One region of the Clostridium gasigenes genome, then DNA from elsewhere that is predicted to be linked to it. Evidence: predicted binding sites of a transcription regulator. Region 1 holds the regulator's gene; the other holds the start of a gene.
The links. Region 1 encodes Rex, which represses fermentation and respiration genes when NADH is low (regulators of the CRP and FNR family bind a similar motif). Its sites were predicted from a motif close to ATTGTTAANNNNTTAACAAT; they were not measured.
Positions count from the first base shown of each region.

Region 2: J1C67_RS13150 (flavocytochrome c) is a predicted target of Rex. The motif match lies at 1,141-1,160, and genes of this name have one in related genera.

Region 1 is NZ_CP071376.1:842,369-855,393, reverse strand. It holds gene J1C67_RS04175 (heavy metal translocating P-type ATPase) at 1-667, shown strand, start outside; gene J1C67_RS04170 (redox-sensing transcriptional repressor Rex) at 1,101-1,730, shown strand; gene J1C67_RS04165 (short-chain-enoyl-CoA hydratase) at 2,009-2,791, shown strand; gene J1C67_RS04160 (acyl-CoA dehydrogenase) at 2,913-4,052, shown strand; gene J1C67_RS04155 (electron transfer flavoprotein subunit beta/FixA family protein) at 4,066-4,845, shown strand; gene J1C67_RS04150 (electron transfer flavoprotein subunit alpha/FixB family protein) at 4,867-5,874, shown strand; gene J1C67_RS04145 (3-hydroxybutyryl-CoA dehydrogenase) at 6,108-6,956, shown strand; gene J1C67_RS04140 (DNA-3-methyladenine glycosylase family protein) at 7,125-8,078, shown strand; gene J1C67_RS04135 (hypothetical protein) at 8,191-8,751, shown strand; gene agaB (PTS galactosamine transporter subunit IIB) at 9,002-9,478, shown strand; gene agaW (PTS N-acetylgalactosamine transporter subunit IIC) at 9,572-10,336, shown strand; gene J1C67_RS04120 (PTS system mannose/fructose/sorbose family transporter subunit IID) at 10,326-11,165, shown strand; gene J1C67_RS04115 (GntR family transcriptional regulator) at 11,372-12,103, shown strand; gene J1C67_RS04110 (SIS domain-containing protein) at 12,193-13,025, shown strand, end outside.
Region 2 is NZ_CP071376.1:2,823,219-2,825,464, forward strand. It holds gene J1C67_RS13140 (ATP-binding protein) at 1-299, shown strand, start outside; gene J1C67_RS13145 (response regulator) at 323-1,012, shown strand; gene J1C67_RS13150 (flavocytochrome c) at 1,306-2,246, shown strand, end outside.

The DNA.
Region 1 (13,025 bases):
AGATATACTTCTTGGTAATTATAAATTAATGAATATGTTCAATATAAAATACAATGAAGTAGAATCTATAGGAACAATAATTCATGTAGCAATAAATAAAGAATATAAAGGAAATATAATTATTTCAGATGAGATAAAAGAAGATGCAGCAAATGCTATAAAAGAGTTAAAGAAAATTGGGGTGCATACAACTGTTATGCTAACAGGAGATAGAAAATCAGTGGCAGAAAGAGTTGGAAAAATTATAGGAATAGATAAAGTATTCTCAGAATTATTACCAATAGATAAGGTTGAAAAAATAGAAACATTGCTTAAGGCTAAGAATTCTAAGAGTAAAATAGCGTTTGTAGGAGATGGAATAAATGATGCGCCAGTACTTGCAAGAGCCGATATAGGAATTGCAATGGGGGGAATTGGATCAGATGCAGCAATTGAAGCTGCTGATGTTGTATTGATGAAGGATAATCCAGAATCTTTAGTTGAAGCTATAAAAATAGCTAGAAAAACTAATAAGATTTTATGGCAAAATATAATATTTTCATTAGGAATTAAAGCATTCGTTCTTATACTTGTAGCTTTAGGAATGGCTAGTATGTGGGCAGCAGTTTTTGCAGATGTAGGTGTAACAATAATTGCAGTCCTAAATTCGACAAGATGCCTAAAATAGCCATTGACAAATTTCATCATTTTAAATATAATTAGTGAGGTTAAAAATTTCAGGCGTAGGGATAGCATACAAGATCGTGAATCTTGTTACAGAGCTTGGCTCTGTATTAAATTGTGAGACTTATGTATAACGCATCTGCTACGTTATACATAAGTCTCTTTTTTTTATAAAAATTATTATTTTCAGATGTTATTATAATAAAATTTAAAAGTATGAAAAAATATTTTTATATTAGGAATCTTCAAAAAAAGACTAGTATGTATCTAGTTATTTTTTGAAGATGCCTTAATAATAAAATTTACAACTTTGTTAAATGGATAACTGCTAAAAGTTAAAAATAGAAAAAGTTTAAATATAGATTAAATAAGTAGGATATGATATTATTATATATATTAAATTAAAATAACTAAAATGTTAAGGAGAAGTGTACAGTATGGAAAAGAAAAAGAATATTTCTATGGCTGTAATTAAGCGATTACCTAAATATCATAGATATTTACAAGAGCTAATGAAAAATGATGTTGATAGAATTTCTTCAAAAGAACTTGGGGAAAAAATCGGATTTACAGCTTCGCAAATACGTCAAGATTTGAATTGCTTTGGTGATTTTGGTCAACAAGGCTATGGTTATAATGTTAAGGACTTATATAAGCAAATAAGTTTAATACTTGGATTAAATAAAGATTATAAAACAGTAATAGTAGGTGCTGGAAATATTGGTCAAGCGATTGCAAATTACAGTAGGTTTGCAGAATTAGGTTTGTTTCTGCAAGGTATATTTGATGCTAACCCGAAACTTACAGGTTTAAGAATGATGGGTACAGAAATTCAAGATATAGATAATATGGAACCTTTTCTTCAGGTTAATGATATAGATATTGCTATGATATGTGTACCAAGAATTAATGCTCAAAAAGTATGCGATACCTTAGTTGCAGGTGGAGTAAAAGGTATATGGAATTTTGCACCAGTAGATTTAGTAGTTCCAGAGGATGTTACTGTAGAAAATGTACATCTGTCAGAGAGTTTACTAACGCTAATATATTTATTGCATAAGAGTTAATAATAAAAACTAAATTGTTAAAATTATCGAAAAATTGAAATAAATATTGAAATAATTAAATAGTACGATTATAATAATAGTTGAAGTTTAAAAACTTCGATTATTTTTTACCTATACTTGTTAGAATATTAACAAAGATTAGTGAAAACGATTGGTTTTTTTATGGGCTTCAATAAAAAGCAAGTCAACTTATGAGAAATTTAAATGGGTAAATTTTAACTATGCTAAGTTTATAAATTTAATAAATTAAGCAGATATAAAAGGGGAGGACTTTAAGCATGGAATTAAAAAATGTACTTCTTGAAAAAGAAGGTAATTTAGCTATTGTTACAATCAATAGACCAAAGGCTTTAAATGCTTTAAACTCAGAAACATTAGCAGATCTAGATATTGTTATAACAGATTTAGAAAATGATAATGATATTTACTGCGTAATCCTTACAGGATCAGGAGAAAAAGCTTTTGTTGCAGGAGCTGACATTGCTGAAATGAAAGACCTTAATGAGAAGCAAGGAAAAGAATTTGGTATTCTTGGAAACAAAGTGTTCAGAAGATTAGAAAACTTAGGAAAGCCAGTAATAGCTGCAATATCAGGTTTTGCACTTGGTGGTGGATGTGAACTTGCAATGTCATGTGACATAAGAATAGCATCGGAAAGAGCTAGATTTGGGCAACCTGAAGCAGGGCTTGGAATAACTCCAGGTTTTGGTGGAACTCAAAGACTGCCAAGAATTGTTGGAATTGGAAAAGCTAAAGAATTAATTTATACAGGAGCAATAATTAAGGCTGATGAAGCGTTAAGAATAGGTCTTGTAAATAAAGTTGTTACTTTAGAAAGTCTAATGGAAGAAGCTAAAGCTATGGCAAACATGATAATTGCTAACGCTCCAATTGCAGTTAAATTATGTAAGGATGCAATTAATAGAGGAATGCAAGTAGGCATAGATAGTGCAATAGTAATTGAAGCTGAAGATTTTGGAAAATGTTTTGCGACAGAAGATCAAGTAGAGGGAATGGGTGCTTTCATAGAAAGAAGAACCAAAAACTTCCAAAATAAATAGTCGCAATATTAAATAAATAAAAAATAATATAAATATTCAAACAAATAAAAAGTGTAAGGAGGTTTTTAGAAAGTAATTAATTATTTTCTAAAAAAAGCCTAATTATAAGGAGGTAACTTGAATGAATTTTACATTAACTAGAGAACAAGAATTAGTAAGACAAATGGTTAGAGAGTTCGCTATAAACGAAGTTAAACCAATTGCTGCTGAAATAGATCAAACTGAAAGATTTCCAATGGAAAACGTTGAAAAAATGGCTAAGCTAGGTATGCTTGGGATTCCATTTTCTAAAGAATATGGTGGAGCTGGCGGAGATACTCTTTCATATATCCTAACAGTAGAAGAATTATCAAAGGTTTGTGGTACAACTGGTGTTATAGTATCTGCTCATACTTCACTTTGTGCATCATTAATAAACCAATTTGGTAACGCAGATCAAAAAGTTAAATATTTAACTCCACTTGCAAAAGGTGAAAAGCTTGGAGCCTTTGGGTTAACTGAACCAGGAGCAGGTACAGATGCATCCGGACAACAAACAACTGCTGTTTTAGATGGGGACAACTATATCTTAAATGGTTCAAAAATATTTATAACAAATGGTGGAGTTGCGGAGACTTTCATAATATTTGCAATGACAGATAGAAGCAAGGGAACAAAAGGAATATCAACATTTATAGTTGAAAAAGACTTCCCAGGTTTCTCAATAGGAAAGCATGAAGATAAGCTAGGAATTAGAGCATCTTCAACTACAGAATTAGTTATGCAAAACTGTATAGTTCCAAAGGAAAACTTAATTGGACAAGAAGGTAGAGGATTTGGAGTAGCAATGAAAACACTTGATGGTGGTAGAATTGGTATAGCAGCTCAAGCACTAGGAATTGCAGAAGGAGCTTTAGAAGAAGCTTGCACATATATGAAGGAAAGAAAACAATTCGGTAAACCATTATCAGCATTCCAAGGTTTACAATGGATGATAGCGGATATGGATGTTAGAGTTGAATCAGCTAGACTTTTAGTTTATAAAGCAGCCTTCTTAAAGGATGCAGGTCTTCCATATGCAGTTGATGCAGCAAGAGCAAAACTTGTAGCATCAGAAGTAGCTATGGAAGTTACAACTAAGGCAGTTCAAATCTTTGGTGGATATGGTTACACTAAAGAATACCCAGTAGAAAGAATGATGAGAGACGCTAAGATAACTGAAATTTATGAAGGTACTTCAGAAGTTCAAAAAATGGTTATTGCAGGTAGCGCATTAAGATAAGGAGGAATTATAGATGAATATAGTAGTTTGTTTAAAACAAGTTCCAGATACTGCAGCAGTTAAAATTGATCCAAAAACAGGAACTCTTATTAGAGAGGGTGTTCCTTCAATTATAAATCCAGAAGATAAACATGCATTAGAAGAGGCTTTAAACATAAAGGAAGCTACAGGAGCTACAGTTACAGTAATAAGTATGGGACCTCCTCAAGCACAAAACGCTTTAAGAGAAGCATTATGTATGGGTGCTGATGAAGCAATACTTATAACTGATAGAGCATTTGCAGGAGCTGATACATTAGCAACTTCAAAGGCACTAGCAGGAGCTTTAAAGAAAGTTAAATATGACATAATATTTGCAGGAAGACAAGCAATTGATGGAGATACAGCGCAAGTTGGACCAGAAATAGCTGAACATTTAGATATTCCTCAAGTAACTTATGTTCAAAATGTTAAAATTGAAGAAGATGGTTTGTTAATAAATAGATCATTAGAAGATGGATATGAACTAATAAAAGTTCAAACTCCAGTACTTTTAACTGCAATTAAAGAATTAAATGAGCCAAGATATATGAATGTTCAATATATATTTGATAAAGCTGATAAAAAGATTACTATATGGTCAGCAGATGATATAGAAGTAGATAAAGCAGAACTTGGTCTTAAGGGATCACCAACTAAGGTTAAAAAATCAATGACTAAAGAATTAAAGGGTGTTGGAGAATTAGTTCAAGAAACACCTATGGAAGCTGCTAAATATGTTTTAGCAAAATTAAAGGAAAGACACTATATCTAGTAATTATAGGAGGGGAAAAAGATGAATATAGCAGATTATAATGGCGTTTGGGTATTTGCTGAGCAAAGAGGCGGAGAACTTCAAAAAGTTTCTCTTGAAATACTTGGCGAAGGTAGAAAAATTGCTGATAAATTAGGAGTTAAATTAACTGCTCTTTTACTTGGTGATAATGTTAAGGCTTTAATAGAAGATCTTGGAACACATGGTGCTGACGAAGTACTAGTTGTTGAAAGTGAATTATTAAAAAATTATACAACTGATGGATATACTAAGGTTATCTGTGACTTAGCTAGAGAAAGAAAACCAGGAATATTATTTATTGGAGCTACTTTCATTGGTAGAGATTTAGGACCAAGAGTCGCAGCTAGATTATCAACTGGTTTAACGGCTGACTGTACTGGATTAGATGTAGAAGGTGAACATGGGGATCTTTTAGCTACAAGACCAGCTTTTGGTGGTAACTTAATGGCTACAATTGCTTGCCCAGATCATAGACCACAAATGGCTACAATAAGACCAGGAGTTTTCACAAAACTTCCAAAATCAGAAGCAGAATTTGTTACTGAAATAGTTGAAGTAAACTTAGTAGATAGTGATATAAGAACTAAGATTATTGAAATAGTTAAGGAAAACAAGGATATAGTTGATATTGGTGAAGCTAATATAATAGTATCAGGTGGTAGAGGTGTTTCAACAAAAGAAAACTTCGAACTATTAGATGAGTTAGCTGAAGTTTTAGGTGGAACTGTTGCAGGTTCAAGAGCAGCTATAGATAATGGTTGGATCGATAAGGCTTACCAAGTTGGTCAAACTGGTAAAACTGTAAGACCAAACATCTATATAGCGTGTGGAATATCAGGAGCTATACAACATGTTGCTGGTATGCAAGATGCAGATATGATAATAGCTATAAACAAAGATGCAGGAGCTCCAATTATGAAAATTGCAGATTATGCAATTGTTGGAGATGTAGCTAAGGTATTACCAGAAATGATATCTCAAGCAAAGGCTATGAAAGACGCTGAATAAGCAGTTATAGTTAATTATTGGACATATTAATTTATGAGAATTAATAGGGATATTCGATTAGAAATACTCTGTATATATGGTTAAATTATAGGATGAGGAAGCAGGATTTAGGGTAAGGGAGCGGAAAGAAAATAAACTGAAATCTGACTAATTATTTTTTGAAGTTCCTTAAGTACTACTTCCTCAACTAGGGATAGATGTAGATAAATTTAAAATTTAGGAGGGTATATATTATGGAAAAAATATTTGTACTTGGTGCTGGAACAATGGGAGCTGGAATAGTTCAAGCTTTTGCACAAAAAGGACATGAAGTTATAGTTAGAGATATAAAAGAAGAATTCGTTGAAAGAGGAATAGCTGGAATAAATAAAGGTTTAAGCAGACAAGTTGCTAAGGGGAAGATGACTGAAGAAGCTAAAGAAGAAATACTTTCAAGAATATCAGGAACTACAGATTTGAATTTAGCTGCAGATTGTGACTTAGTTGTTGAAGCAGCAGTTGAAAATATGAAGATTAAAAGAGAAATATTTGCTGAATTAGACCTTATCTGTAAACCAGAAACTATCTTAGCTTCAAATACTTCATCTTTATCAATAACTGAAGTAGCATCAGCTACAAAAAGAGCAGACAAGGTTATAGGAATGCATTTCTTTAATCCAGCTCCAGTTATGAAATTAGTTGAAATTATTAAGGGAATGGCTACATCACAAGAAACTTTTGATACAGTTAAAACTTTATCAATAGCTATTGGAAAAGAGCCAGTAGAAGTTGCAGAAGCTCCAGGGTTTGTTGTTAACAGAATACTTATTCCTATGATAAACGAAGCAACAGCTATATTAGCAGAAGGAATAGCTTCAGTAGAAGATATTGACACTGCAATGAAATATGGTGCTAATCACCCAATGGGACCTTTAGCACTTGGTGATTTAATAGGATTAGATGTTTGCTTAGCAATCATGGATGTTTTATACAGTGAAACAGGAGATACTAAGTATAGAGCTACTAGTCTTTTAAGAAAGTATGTTAGAGCTGGATGGCTTGGTAGAAAATCAGGTAGAGGTTTCTACGATTATTCAAAATAAGATCATAAATATAAAAAAGAGCCATATTTCAATTAGTTTATTGAAATATGGCTCTTTTTAGTTGGTGATTTATAGTATAAAGTTGTTGTAGTAAAAAAATATTTAGAAAATTCAAATTTATGTGATATAATCTTCGATAAGATATATCAATTAGAAGGAGGGAAACTTATGGACTTTAAAGAGGTTATTTTTAAAGCAGATAAAGTTATAATAAAAGAAGTAAAGAATTTCAGTATAAAACAAATATTAGAGTGTGGGCAATGTTTCAGATGGGAAAAGATAAGTGATACAAATTACATAATAGTTGCCTATAGTAAGGTAATAGAAGTGGTGCAAAATGACGATGAAGTTACAATACTAAATACTAATGAGGAGGATTTTAAAAAAATTTGGATTAAGTATTTTGATTTAGAAACAGATTATAGCACTATAAAATTAGAACTCTCAAAAGATGAAATTCTTAAGAAAAGTGTTCAGTATGGATATGGAATTAGAATATTAAATCAAGATTCCTTTGAAATGTTAATAAGTTTTATAGTTTCAGCAAGAAATAGTATTCCTTCAATTATGAAAACTATTAAGAAGATGTCAGAGCAATGGGGAAATGAAATTGAGTATAAAGGAAAAAAATATCATACATTTCCAACTCCAAATGCTATTAAAGAAGCTAGCCTAGAAGAAATTCAAGGTACAGGTGCTTCGTTTAGAAGTAAATATATAATAAGCACAATAGAAAGAGTAAATGGAGCTATAGAATTAAAAGAAGATATGGTTCTTAATCCAGATAAATATAATTTTACAGAAGAAACCAGACCAGAAATATTAGATTATGATTTAGAATATATAAAGAATTTAAATGATGATTCGTGTCATATAGCTTTGCAAAAATTTATGGGCGTAGGAGCAAAGGTTGCAGATTGTATAATGTTATTCTCAATGGGGAAACATTCATCATTTCCAGTAGATGTTTGGATAAAAAGAGCAATGATTCACTTTTACGTGGCACCAGATGTCACTTTACCTAAAATGAGAATATTTGCAAGAAATAAATTTGGATCACTTTCAGGTCTTGCACAACAATATTTATTTTACTATGCAAGAGAAAATAATATTAAGGTTTAGTGTTTAAATAAAAATGTTAATAATTTATAATTTAAGTCATATTAATAAAGTAGAATGTTAATTATAAAAAAATGTATGAGAGGATAATTAGAAAAGGGGGAGTAGGGTAATTATGAAATATTTAATAGCTATAGTCTTATTAATAGTAATTTCTTTTATATCAATTTTAGGTACAATGTCTTTAATAAATAAAGATGATAAATTAAAGGATAATTTTAAAGCCTCATCCGTATTTATGGTTGTAACATTACCTATAATATCATTAGTTGGAGGAATATTATTTCTGATATTTAAGTTAATTGCAGTTATAATGAAACTACAAGCCTCTACTTTTGCAATATTTATAGTTGCAATAGCTGGAGCGGTTAGTATATTTATATGCGACTTTATAACTAAAAAAATAATGATTGGAATAAGTACTAAATATTTTGCTAGCAAATATAAAAATAAGGAATTAACAGAAAAAGAAATGATGATAATCTTAGAAAATAAGCAAAAGACATTTAATATATATAGTTTAGTAATAATGTTTTGTATTAATATGATTATATACTTTATGGTTATGATTGCTACATCGGTTGATTACACTGCTACATTTTTAATTATTATTTCTATGATAAGTTTATTTACTTATAAGGTATTATTTAGAAAAAATATAACTACTGGTAATTAACTGCTTAAAAATAAACTGTAATAATAAAAACAAATAGAACTACGATTTTTTATGAAAATCGTAGTTCTATTTGTTTTTGAGGCATAAATTAATATTATGCCTTAAAATAAAAGAAAAAGTGTATTATAAATTGAAAAAAGTATTGACAAGATAAGTGAAAACTTTTACAATAGAGACAAGTGGTAATTACCAATAACGAATAAGTGTAACTGGTATTGAAGGTTAACTTTTAATTTTATGGAGGTGCAACATGGCAAATATATTATTGACAAGAGTAGATAATAGATTAATTCACGGACAAGTTGGAGTAACTTGGGTAAATCATTTAGGCGCTAATTTAATATTAGTTGCTAATGATGAGGTATCAAAAGATACAATACAACAAAGTTTAATGGAAATGGTAGTTCCAGACTGTATAGCAACAAGATTTTTTTCGATAGAAAAGACTATTAACGTAATTGAAAAAGCATCACCTAAACAAAAAATATTTTTAGTATGTAAAACACCACAAGATGCGTTAAGACTAGTAGAAGGTGGCGTGAAAATAACGGAAATTAATATTGGTAATATGCATTTTAGTGAAGGGAAAGAACAAATATCATCAACAGTTTCATTAGATGAAGATGATAAGAAGACTTTAAGAAAATTACATGAATTAGGAGTGAAAATAGAACAAAGAAGAGTTCCAGATGAAAGAGTGGAAGTAGATTTATTAAAACATATTTAAAATATCATTAATAAAATATTTCTAGTTTAAATTGTGTTTATTTTAAATTAATATATTTAAAAAAAACAATTAATAAAAGGGGAGGAAAATTTTATGTTTGTACAGGCGTTATTAATCGGTATCTGGGCTGGTATTGCTGGTATTGATATGTTTGATGGGTTAACTCACATTCATAGACCACTAGTAACTGGGCTAGTAATTGGACTTATTTTAGGAGACATGAGAACAGGACTTATTGTAGGAGCTACATTAGAATTAGTATGGATGGGTATGGTGCCTTTGGCAGGTGCACAACCACCAAATGTGGTTATAGGGGGTATAATTGGTACAAGTATAGCTATACTTGCTAAATTAGAACCGGCAGCAGCGGTTGGTATTGCAGTTCCTTTTGCAGTAGCAGCACAAGCTGGTATAACTTTATTATTTACAGCATTTTCTCCAGTAATGCATAAAGCAGATAAATATGCGGCTGATGCGGATACAGGTGGAATAGAAAGAATTAATTACATGGGAATGGCAATATTATTTATATCTTACTTCATATGTGGATTTTTACCAATATTCTTTGGTGCAGATAAAGCAGCTACAATTGTGGGAATGATACCAACACCTTTTATTGAAGGATTATCAGTAGCAGGTGGAATGATGCCAGCTATTGGGTTTGCAATGTTATTAAAAATAATGTTAAAGAAAGAGTATGTTTGTTTCTTAATAGGTGGGTTTGTACTTGTTACATGGTTTAAAATATCAATAATAGGACTTGCTTTAGTAGGATTAGCTATAGCCATGTATGATTATTATGCAAGTGAAAGTAGAGGAACACAAATAGTGAAGGAGGAGTTTGAAGATGGAATCTAATTATCAATACAAGGATACTAGTACACCAAAAGTAATTACTAAAAAAGATTTAAACAAAATGGCATGGCGTTCATGTTTGTTACAAGCTTCTTTTAACTTTGAAAGAATGCAGGCTTGTGGACTCGTATATTCATTGATTCCAGGTCTAAAGAAAATTCATAAAAATAAAGAGGATTTAGGGTCAGCGATGACCGATTATATGGAGTTCTTTAACACTCATCCCTTCTTAATTACATTTATAATGGGACTTGTAGTAGCCATGGAAGAAAATAAAGAAGATAGAAATACAATTAGAGCAATAAAGATTGCTACAATGGGACCTTTAGGTGGAATCGGAGATGCATTATTCTGGTTAACAGCGCTACCAATTTGTGCTGGTATTGGAATATCATTAGCTCAAGAAGGTAACCCAGCAGGACCTATAGTCTTTTTGGTATTATTTAATGTAATACATTTTTCTTTAAGATTTGGTTTGATGAAGTATGGTTATAACACTGGTGTTAGTGCTATTGCAACATTAAAAGAACAAACTAAGAAAATTTCACATGCAGCTTCAATATTAGGGTTAACAGTAGTTGGCGGACTTATAGCTTCAATGGTTACCTTAAAAACTCCTTTAGTTTTAACAGCAGGAAAAGCGGTAGTTGCAATTCAAGCAGATGTTCTTGATAAACTTATGCCAAACTTATTACCTCTTTTATATACTTTATTAATATACAAATTATTAAAGAAAGGATATTCACCAATTAAGTTAATATTCTTTACAGTTATACTAGGTGTAGTAGCTAAGTATATCGGAGTAATATTTGTTGGTGTGAATATATTATAAAAATTTAAAAAATTGGACTATGCCAAGGCTAAAAGGTGTAGTCCTTGTTATTTTTTTAAAAATGTCTTAAAAAGTAATTGACAATATATAACGAAAGATTTAGAATAAATACAAGTGGTAATTACCATTATAAACAATTAATATAAATTAGTTTTTAATTTTTGTATAAATATAGTTTATATGAAAAAGTATAAGGAGATAAGAACATGGAAATCATTGATAAGAGTTCTAGAACACCATTATATTCACAATTAATGGAAGTCTTAATAGGTAAAATAGAAAAAACAATGGATGATAATGATCAATTGCCTTCAGAAAGAGAAATTTGCGAAACTTATGATTTAAGCAGAACAACAGTGAGGCAAGCGTTAGATGAACTAGAAAAGGAAAATTATATATATAAGATTCATGGAAAAGGTACATTTATATCACCAAAGAGATATAATCAAGATTTAATATCTTTTTACTCATTTACAGAAGAAATGAAAAAAGCAGGTAGGAAACCAAAGTCAGAGGTTATAGGATTTGAACTAAGAGAATCAGGAGAAAAATTGGCTAATATATTCAAACAAAATAAAGATGATCTTGTTTATAAAATAACTAGAATAAGAAAAGCAGATGAAATTCCTATGATGTATGAAGTAACATACTTACCTTTTGGAAGGTTCGAGGAATTAACAAAAGAAAAATTAGAAAAAAATCCAATGTATGAAGTATTTTTATCAGAATATAATGCTAGGATAACATCAGCAGAGGAAGTTTTTGAGCCTATTCTTACAAATAAATTAGAAAGTGTCTATTTAGGAATTAAAGAGGGTTCACCAAGTTTGAAAATAGAGAGGTTCACCTGTGAAGGCAGTAAAATAATAGAGTATACTGTAGGAATAGCAAGAGGGGACAAATTTAAGTATAGAGTTCAATTAAGTAATACAAAATAAAATGCTAAAAATAAAAAAATATAGAAAAAAGAAATAAAAAAATTTATAACAACTGGTAATGATGACATTAACAGTATGGAGGGGTAAATATGTTATTTGGAATGTCAAAAAAAAGTGTGGATGATGCAGGTGCTATATATACAGCAACAGAAATTAATCAACAGCCTGAAATGTGGGAAAAAGTATATTCTATAGTAAATGAAAGTAAAGAAAAAATTCAAGAATTTATAGGAAAGAAATTAACTAAAAATACTAGAATAATATTAACTGGTGCAGGTACATCAGATTATGTAGGAGATACAATAGTACTTCATTTAGCAAAACAACTAAATGTAAGAGTGGAGGCTATTGCTACAACAGATTTAGTATCGAATCCAGAAAAATATATAGAAGAGAAAACACCTACTATATTAGTATCATATGCAAGATCTGGCAATAGTCCTGAAAGTGTAGGAGCCTATGATATATTTAAAAATAATGTTAATGATATAGCACAACTGGTAATTACCTGCAATGAAAATGGACAACTAGCAAAGAAGGCAGCAGAAAGTAGTAATAATTTATGTTTGTTAATGCCAAAGGAATCAAATGATAAAAGCTTTGCAATGACAAGCTCATTTAGCTGTATGCTACTTGCGTCATTATTAGTGTTTGATATTAAAAATTTAGAAAAAAATAAAGCGTATGTTGATATTGTAACTGCTAAAGGAATCGATATCTTAAATAATAATTGGAAAGATGTAAAAGAATTAGTTGATTACAATTGCGAAAGAGTAGTTTACCTAGGATCTGGCCCGTTAAAAGGATTATGTCAAGAAATGGCTCTTAAAAATCTAGAGTTAACTAGTGGAAAGACAATTACAGTTTGTGAATCGGTATTAGGGTTTAGACATGGACCTAAATCAATAATAAATGATAATAC
Region 2 (2,246 bases), 2.0 Mb from region 1:
AAGAATTGCTAACGGTTATAGGAAATATTATAGAAAATTCAATTGAAGAACTAAGAGTACAAAATGATGGCTGGATATATTGTGGTATATTTGAGGAAGAGAAAATTAAAATAGTGGTTAAAAATAATGGTAGAAAAATAGATGAAGATACTAAGAAAAAAATATTTGAAAGAGGTTATAGTACGAAGGGTGAAGGTAGAGGGTTTGGATTATATAATATAAAAACTATCGTAAATAATTTAGGCGGAGAGCTTAGATTAACTTCAGATGAAATAACAGTATGGGAAATTATAGTTTAAAGATAGTTAGGGGAGCTGAATGTATGATTAAAGTTATTATAGTAGAAGATGATCCTATGGTAAGAGAAATAAATATTAAGTTTTTAAGTAAGGTAGATGGATTTCAAGTTGTAGGAGAAGCTAGTAATATTGAAGGAGCCAAAAGTATTATTAATAATATAGAAGCAAACTTAATATTATTAGATGTTTTTTTGCCAGATGGAAAAGGTTTGGATTTGTTGAAATGGATTAGACTAAATGAAATACAAGTAGATACAATTTTAGTAACAGCAGATAAGGGAAGAACATCCGTTGATGAGGCCTTTAAATATGGAGCGGTAGATTATCTTATAAAACCATTTAAATATGAAAGATTTAAAGAAGCTTTATCAAAATATAGAGAAAGATTTAATAGATTTAAAAAACTAGATAGTCTAGATCAAGAAATTATAGATGAGTATATTTTTAAAACAGTCCCTGGTAATAAGTTGCAAAAACAGGATGAAGTAGAGATAAATAAGGGCTTGAATATAAAAACATATAATAAAATAGTACAGTTTATGAAAGGTAATAAAGAAGCAAAGTTAACAGCAGAGGAAATTGCAAATGGGAGTGGACTTGCAAGGGTAACAGCAAGACGGTATTTAGAAAAAATGGGAGAAGAGGGAAAAGTAGATATTGTTCAAGAATACGGAAGAATAGGAAGACCCACTAATTTTTATATAATAAAATAAAAATAGATCAGAAATTTAGAGGCCACTGAAAAATTCTTGTTTTTCAGTGGCCTTGAATTTTATTAGTTATTTTTTGAAGCCCTCCTTAGACCAAAAAGACCAAAATAAACAATAAGACCATAATATTGATTGTTTAAAAATTAACGAATATACTATGGGCATAAGCAACAGTATAAAAATTTGGTCTATATGGTCTAAGTCACTTTTGAAAAAATAATATACTGATTTACTAGTATATTATTGTTTTAGAGTGCCTAAAACAAATTAATAATATTAATTAGGAGGATACATTTATGAAAAAGAAAATTTTAGCGTTAGTAATGACAGTTGCAATACTTGTACCAACAGCATTAATTGGTTGTGGTAGCAAGACAGAAACTGCAGATATTGTAATTATAGGAGCAGGTGGTGCTGGTTTATCAGCAGCGGTTCAAGCAAAACAAGATGGATTAGAAAATGTTGTTCTTTTAGAAAAAATGCCGATGGTTGGCGGAAACACTAATAGAGCTACTGGTGGATTAAATGCAGCAGAAACTCCACAACAAAAGGCTAAGAATATAGAAGATTCAGTAGAAGTTATGATAGAAGATACTATGAAGGGTGGATATGAAAAAAATAACCCTGAATTAGTTAAAAAATTAGCTAATGAAGCTAAGGATTCTGTTAAGTGGTTAACAGATTTAGGCGCAGATTTATCAGATGTTGGTAAAATGGCAGGAGCTACAAATTACAGAACTCATAGACCTACAGGTGGGGCTGCAGTAGGAGCACATCTAGTTGATACTTTAAAGATAGCAGCAGAAAAAGAAAATGTAGATTTAAGATTATGGAATGATGCTAAGGAAATAGTTTTAGATAAAGAAGGAAATGTTTCAGGAATCAAAGTAACTAATAAAGATGGTAAAGAATACACTATAAAAACTAAAGCTGTAGTTTTAACAGCTGGTGGGTTCTCAGCTAATCAAGAAATGGTTGTTAAAAACAATCCAGAACTAAAAGGATTTGCAACAACTAACCATAATGGTGCCACTGGTGATGGTATTATTTTAGGAGAAAAAGCAGGTGCTTCACTAGTTGACATGGTAGAAATACAAACTCATCCAACTGTTGTACCAGAAAAGGCAGTAATGGTAACAGAAGCTGTAAGAGGTAATGGTGCAATACTTATAAATAAAGATAGTAAAAGATTCACAAGTGAATTATTAACAAGAGACGTTGTTTCAAAGGCTATATT